2 linked regions of the Labilibaculum antarcticum genome follow. The protein of the gene in region 1 interacts with the protein of each later gene in a pairwise test. Links are inferred from orthologs where the notes say so. Each region holds a gene or a part of one and is shown on either strand. Other genes may lie near its edges.

Evidence for each region.
Region 2: the proteins of ALGA_RS06670 (region 1) and ftsA interact in binary tests that used the Escherichia coli proteins (3 or more experiments, as listed by UniProt). The link is inferred for Labilibaculum antarcticum from one-to-one orthologs.

Annotation. Positions count from the first base shown.
Region 1 is NZ_AP018042.1:1,717,963-1,722,011, forward strand. What follows is about bases 1,297-4,049. They hold ALGA_RS06670 (rod shape-determining protein), read right to left. Parts: upstream 3,308-4,049; coding sequence 2,285-3,307; downstream 1,297-2,284. Other genes in these bases: mreD (rod shape-determining protein MreD), read right to left, coding at 1,297-1,414; mreC (rod shape-determining protein MreC), read right to left, coding at 1,414-2,238; purH (bifunctional phosphoribosylaminoimidazolecarboxamide formyltransferase/IMP cyclohydrolase), read right to left, coding at 3,336-4,049. Also shown: mrdA (penicillin-binding protein 2), read right to left, coding at 1-892; more of mreD, read right to left, coding at 911-1,296. UniProt on the Escherichia coli protein: Forms membrane-associated dynamic filaments that are essential for cell shape determination. Acts by regulating cell wall synthesis and cell elongation, and thus cell shape.
Region 2 is NZ_AP018042.1:2,958,202-2,961,652, reverse strand. The notes cover bases 652-3,442. They hold ftsA (cell division protein FtsA), read right to left. Parts: upstream 2,783-3,442; coding sequence 1,520-2,782; downstream 652-1,519. Other genes in these bases: ALGA_RS11660 (cell division protein FtsQ/DivIB), read right to left, coding at 2,784-3,442; ftsZ (cell division protein FtsZ), read right to left, coding at 652-1,485. Outside these bases: cell division protein FtsZ, read right to left, coding at 1-129; more of ftsZ, read right to left, coding at 175-651; more of ALGA_RS11660, read right to left, coding at 3,443-3,451. UniProt on the Escherichia coli protein: Essential cell division protein that assists in the assembly of the Z ring. May serve as the principal membrane anchor for the Z ring.

The DNA of each region.
Region 1 (4,049 bases):
GTTTTAATGAGTCATTTTGAACCATCATTTGGTAATTTTTATTCATAGCACGTCCAACGAACATTTCAGGATCATAGCCAGGACTTGATATTTTCGCCAAAATCCCTCCCGTCTGAGGATCAATTGCAACTATTCCTCCTTTTTTATTTTGCATCAATAACTCACCGTATTGCTGCAAATCTATATTTAAACTCGTTTTTATATTCTTACCCGACACAGCCTGTTTATCAGCCTTTCCATCTCTAAACGATCCTTTTAATCTATTAAAAACATCTACCCAATAGATATTTACTCCTTTTTCTCCACGAAGTTCTTTTTCATATGTCCGTTCTATTCCACTTTTCCCAATATAATCTCCTTGTCGGTAATATGGATCACTATTAATTTCCTGGTTGGTTACTTCTCGAAGGTATCCTAATGCGTGAGCAGCGCTTTTAAATGGATATTTCCGCAATGTTCTGGTCTGAACAAAGAAGCCGGGAAATTTATAGAGCTTCTCCTGCAAAACGGCATATCTTTCCGATGATAATTGCTTTAAAAAAATGGATGCCTTCCGATACGAATAATTTTTTGCTTTACTAATTCCCTCAATTAATTGAAACTTTTCAATTCCTAATAAATGACAAAAATCTGCTGTGTCAAACACCGATAACTGCCTAGGAATCACCATCAAATCATAAGCGGCCTGATTGTAAACCAACAATTTTCCATTTCTGTCATATATTAATCCTCTTGCTGGATATTGAGTTACCTGCCGTTGGGAGTTATTCTCAGCGGATTGTTTATAGGTGTCATCCACTATTTGAAGATTAAACAGACGCAAAATAAAAATAACAACAACGAGAATGAATATTCCGCCAATAACGTATTTTCGGTTTGAGAAATTATTCATTTTGTTTTATTAAATAATCTATTTTTTAAATAATACGTATTGAGATGTGATCAGTAAAGTTAAGGTAAAAAAGGTACTAAAAATGATTCTAATAAGGGTTTCACTTAGATTGGTAAATGAAAACACTTCTATAAAAAACAAAAACCCATGATGCGCTATTACCAGAATCATGCAATACTTAAAAAACCAAGCAAAACCATAATGCTTAATACTTGGTGTTGTTCCTTGTTCATAACCATCTCTAACCGATAAATAATTCAAAATATATGGTCGTAAATAAGCCATAAAAACGCATGCCGAAGCATGCATACCAAGAGTATTGGAAAAAACATCAACACTTAAACCAAGAAAAAAGGACAAGACCAGCAAAATCCAGTTTGGAGTCTCAAATGGAAGTAGTAATATAAATAAGATGTACATATAGGGGTTTAAAAAACCACTTATCTGTATATTATTTAAAATGGCAACTTGAATAAATACAAGAACCACGAATTTCACAATATTTTTTACAAGTCGATTCATTATAATTCCTCCTTCTCAAGTTCTATTCGTTCAGTCTTCATCAAATCACCAATAACTTTAACATACGATAAGCTTTTAAAATCATTGGTAAGGGCAATAATCACTTCATGAAAATTACCCCCAGAACTTGGTAGAACTTCCTGTATTGTGCCCAGTAACAAGCCTTCCGGAAAAATAGATGAAAACCCACTGGTAACGACTGTATCACCGGGTTGAATCGATACATGAATAGGAATTTCGAGCAAACGCGCTGTTTTATAATTTTTCCCATCCCAAGTTAATGAACCAAAATAATCGTTTTTCTTAATTTTAGCGGAAACACTTATTCGACCATTCAATAAAGAAATTACAGTTGAAAAATTTTTTGACACACTTTTCACAATACCAACAACACCATTGTCAGTTACAACAGCCATTTCTGGTTTAACACCATGTATTCTACCCTTATCCAGAGTAATATAATTCAGCTGCTTATTTATTGAATTATTGATGATTTTGGCGGTTCGGTATATGTATTGTTGCTGATAAATAGAATCATTATACAGGATAGATGAATCAACTGACATCTTGTAAGAATCCGCCAAAATATTTTTTAAGCGGACATTTTCCCTATTTAATTGTTCGTTGATTTCAGCTAAAGCCAAATAATCGGTTGTAGATGATACTTTCTTGTAAAGATTTCCGGCAACAGCATTGCTGGAATTCAGGAATTCACTTTTTTGATAATTATTGTAACTGACTAACAATAACATGCAAAAAATTTCGATTATAACAAATAGGATCGTAAAATGAAACCTTACGATAAAATGCAACAAATTCTTCATTCAAAAAATCAAATCCCGGTTAAACCAAAATAAGTTTCATTCCTGATTATCTCATCAGGAACGAAAACTTATCTACATTTTTTAATGCAATTCCAGTACCACGTGCAACTGCCCTTAATGGATCCTCTGCAATGTGAAACGGAATATTTATTTTATCTGTCAATCGCTTATCCAAACCACGGAGCAATGCTCCTCCACCAGCAAGATAAATACCTCTATTTACAATATCGGCATATAGCTCTGGAGGTGTTTGTTCCAATGCACTCAAAATTGCGATTTCAATTTTTGATATCGATTTTTCAAGACAATGAGCAATTTCTTGGTAAGATACAGGAACTTCAATAGGAAGCGCAGTCATCTGATTAGGTCCTTGAACACGGAAATCATTTGGTGGCTCTTCCAATTCTGACAACGCAGATCCAACATGAATTTTTATTTCCTCAGCAGTTCGTTCACCAATTTTGATATTGTGCTGATGACGCATATACTCCTGAATATCAGAAGTCAAGTCATCGCCAGCGATACGTATTGATTTATTAGTTACAATTCCACCCAAAGAAATAACTGCAATTTCTGTCGTTCCACCTCCAATATCTACTACCATATTTCCTTCAGGAGCTTCTACATCAATTCCAATTCCAATTGCCGCAGCCATAGGTTCGTAAATCATGTAAACATCACGTCCTCCTGCATGCTCAGAAGAGTCACGAACCGCTCTCATTTCAACTTCCGTACTTCCAGATGGAATGCAGATTACCATTCGTAATGATGGTGGAAACAAGCGAGGTTTTTTGTTGATCATTTTGATCATCCCGCGAATCATTTGCTCCGCCGCATTAAAGTCGGCAATTACACCATCTCTAAGTGGACGAATTGTTTTCAGGTTGCCGTGCGTCTTACCCTGCATTTGGCGAGCTTTTTCGCCAATCGCAACCATTTTTTCGGTGCGACGATCGATAGCTACAATTGAAGGTTCGTCAACAACAATTTTATCATTGCAGATAATAATTGTATTTGCTGTCCCCAAGTCAATCGCAATCTCCTGAGTTAAAAATGAAAAAAATCCCATATGGTAGCTATAATTTCTCTGTTATATTCTAATGCTTAAAATGTCTCATTCCGGTGAATACCATAGCAATTCCAAATTTATTAGCTGCTTCAATAGAATCCTTATCTCTTATTGAGCCACCTGGCTGAATAATAGCAGTAATTCCAGCTGCATGAGCCGCTTCTACACAATCAGAAAACGGGAAAAATGCATCCGAAGCCAAAACACTTCCTGCAATTCTATCTGCTCCCTGACGAATGGCATTCTCTAAAGCCCAAATACGACTAACTTGTCCTGGACCAACACCACTTGTAGTTTTATCTTTTGCTATGGCAATTCCATTTGATTTTGTATGCTTAACTGTTTTCCAAGCAAACATCAAATCTTCCATTTCTTTTTCTGATGGTTGTCTTTCAGTAACAACCTCCAATTTTTCACCAATTAATTCCTTATCCAATTCCTGAATCAAGAAACCACCTAAAACAGTTTTCCCTTTAAACGAGGAATAATCTGATTTCAAGATTTCAGGTAATTCCAATAATCTTAAATTTTTCTTTTTTGTCAGTACCTCTAAAGCTTCTTTACTAAAAGATGGTGCAACAATTACTTCAAGAAAAATACCACTCATTATTTCGGCTGTAGCCTTATCAATTTCTCTATTTGCAGCAACAATACCTCCAAAAATAGAAACAGGATCAGCGTCGTAAGCCTTTTTAAAAGCTTCAGCAATTGTTTCAGCACTACCAATTCCGCAAGGATTTGC
Region 2 (3,451 bases), 1.2 Mb from region 1 along the record:
ATCCACATCCTTTATGCCCTTTTTATACATGTAATTTACAGCGTTACCACCACCACCACCAACACCAATTACTTTAATAATCGATGATTCGTTTTCCTGTAAACTAAAATCAATTAAATCCTCAGTCATTAATATCTAAAATTATCTCAATTCTAATTTTGTGTTATTTATAAACTACATCGAAGAATCATTATTATCAAAAATCTGTGTAAACTTATCTTTAAACCAATTGTCAAGACTTCCTTTTTTGTGTTCTCCTTCTTCTTTATCTTCAACCTCTTTCACAGGATCTTTACTGGGGGTTTTCATCTCCTTTTTCTTCTCAACTTCAAAATATTCTTCTCGATCATCCTCAGATCGTCTTCTCATTAACTCTTCTCTTCGCTGCCTCTCCTCCCGTTTCTTCATCGCGGCAACCTCCTCTGCTTCGGCAGGATTCTCAATAATCAACTCTAATTTTCCAGCTTCACTCTGGACCGTTTTTCGGGGTTCAATATTCAATTCAGGAATAGGACTTTCCGAAAATCCGGTAGCAATAATTGTTACACTTAATTCATCATTTAATCGATCACTATTACCATTTCCCCAAATTATACTCACCTCATCACCCACTACATCGTGAACGTAATTGGTAATTACACTTACCTCCTGCATGGTCACCTCATCTTTACCCGAGATGATATTTAATAAGATATTTCTTGCTCCACAGATATTGTTACTATTTAATAATGGAGAAGTAAGAGCCTCCTCAATAGCACGAATAGCTCTGTCTTCGCCTGATGCAGACGCTGATCCCATTACAGCGACACCACTATCACGCATCACCGTTTCTACATCGGCAAAATCGACATTTACATAGCCATGTACGGTAATGATTTCCGCAATACTTTTTGCTGCAATGGACAAAACATCATCAGCCTTTGCAAAGGCATCAGATAGTTTCAAATCACCATACATCATCCGCAACTTTTCGTTATTGATGATTAAAAGTGCGTCAACATGCTTTTCCAAGTTGGCGATTCCTTCCATGGCCTGTTCAATTCTTCGTTTACCTTCGAATCGAAAGGGAATGGTTACAATTCCAACAGTTAATACACCTTGTTTTCTTGCGGTTTCTGCTATAATAGGAGCCGCACCGGTTCCGGTGCCACCTCCCATTCCTGCAGTCACAAATATCATTTTGGTCTTCTGACTTAAAACTTTATTGATCTCGTCAATACTTTCAATTGCAGATTCCCTTCCTCTTTCCGGTTTATTTCCAGCGCCTCTTCCCTCGGTTAGCGATTTACCCAGTTGCACCTTAATAGGTACCTTACTATTCTCCAAGGCTTGAGAATCGGTATTACAAATCACAAAATCAACCCCAGTAATTCCTTCTTTTAACATGTGATTAACAGCGTTACTTCCACCGCCACCCACACCGATCACTTTAATTATGGATTTCTCTTTAGGTTCAAAATCAACCGGTAACAATTCGTCAATCATGCTGTCACAAGTATTAAGGTTATTATAATTTTATTTACATTTTCGAATCATCCATATCAAACAATGCAGCAAAAAATTTCTGAAATCCTTTCTTTTGGACTGTTTTATTCTTTTCTGCATTCTGACCTGGAGTTCTTTTAACAGGCTGACTCAAACCTTTTAGTATTAATCCAATTCCTGTTGAATAAATTGGCTGATTCAAGGCCTCATCCAGGATTATTTTAGAAGAAGTACCCGGATAACCTATACGAACATCGATTCCTGTGTGCTTTTGTGTGAGAACATCAAGATTTGTTAATAATGCACCTCCACCAGTTAGGACAATACCCGCACCAATTTTATCGTGCAATCCGGTAATTTCAATTTGAAATTTGACACTATCGAGAATCTCTTCCATTCTACATTGAATGATTTGAGCCAAAGTTTTAAAAGAAATTTCTTTGGGATCCCATCCTCCAACACTTGGTATGGTCACCACCTTTTCTTCGTCAACCATATCGGCAACAGCTTCTCCAAACTGAATTTTTAAGGCTTCCGCTTGCTTAATGAGCACCGAACAACCTTCTTTTATGTCTCGGGTAACAATATCACCTCCAAAAGGAATAACTGCTGTATGTCGTAGAATCCCATCAAAATAAACTGTAATATCTGTAGTACCACCACCAATATCAACCAAAACAACTCCAGCTTCTTTTTCTTCTTCGCTTAATACTGCTAAGGAAGAGGCTAGAGGTTCCAAAACTAATTCTTCAATTTCCAATCCCACTTCTTTTACGCATTTTTCAATATTGCGTGCTGAAGCAGTTCGTCCTATAATAATATTGAAATTACCATCCAATCTTCGTCCAGCCATTCCTACAGGATTGCGAATACCAGCTTCCTTATCAACCACAAAATCTTGCGGAATCACATGCAAAACTTGCTCTCCAACCTCAATCGGAATCCTATAATTCTCATTAAGTATCTCATCTACATCCAATTTGGTTATTTCACCAATTCCATTTTGGATATATTTAAACTGTCTGTTCTTAATACTGCGAATATGTTGTCCTGCAATACCTACATAAACTTTAGAAATATCTATGTTTGTTTTCTCAACCAATCGTTCAACAACCTCCCTGATAGCAACAATTGTATCTTCGATACTATGAATCACGCCCCTCTTAACACCTCTCGATACGGTTTTCTCCATACCGATAATTCGCAATTTACCATCCGAATCTATTTCCCCCATTATGGCCACAATTTTAGTTGTACCAATGTCGATAGCTGCGATTATATTATTTCTACTAGTCATCTTACTTCTTTTTTGTGCAAACTACCTGATCTTTATATTTCAAATTGATTTTACTGTATGTATTCCAACCTTTTTTAGTAAAGCCTTTGGTATACAAAGCATTCAATTTTTGAAATTTCCTTTGAAAATTTTCAATACTCCCTAATTCAATTTTATGAGCTCCAACACGAGGAATTAAAACATATTCCCTGTCCTTGTCTACATCTATCTGTGTAATCTGCGACTTCCAAAATTCATCATTTGTAATAAATTTCACCAACTCAAACAGCTCTTCTTTTATTAACTGATCATTTACTACCCCTGAAACCACCAAAACTCTTGATGTATAATTTGTCGACAAAGGCATTTTCTCTCCTTCTGAATCCAAATAATACCCTTTCCCACTTAAAATTCGAACAATTGGGTTTCTTTGTTTGATCTCAACAATCAATTTCCCTGAAAGTGAATTGTACACTTCTGATTTTTTCACATATGGAATCTTATCTATCAAATCTTCCAATACCTCCTTATTAATACCTGAATTAGAGGCTCCAACAATTTGCGGATATTTCCTTTTAATGATTCGTTCAACATCCACTTCACGAACAAATCCTCTTTTCACACTATCAACCACATTAACCTGAGTACCGGAAATCACCAGCCTCTCCGATTTGCCATTAGCAAATGAAA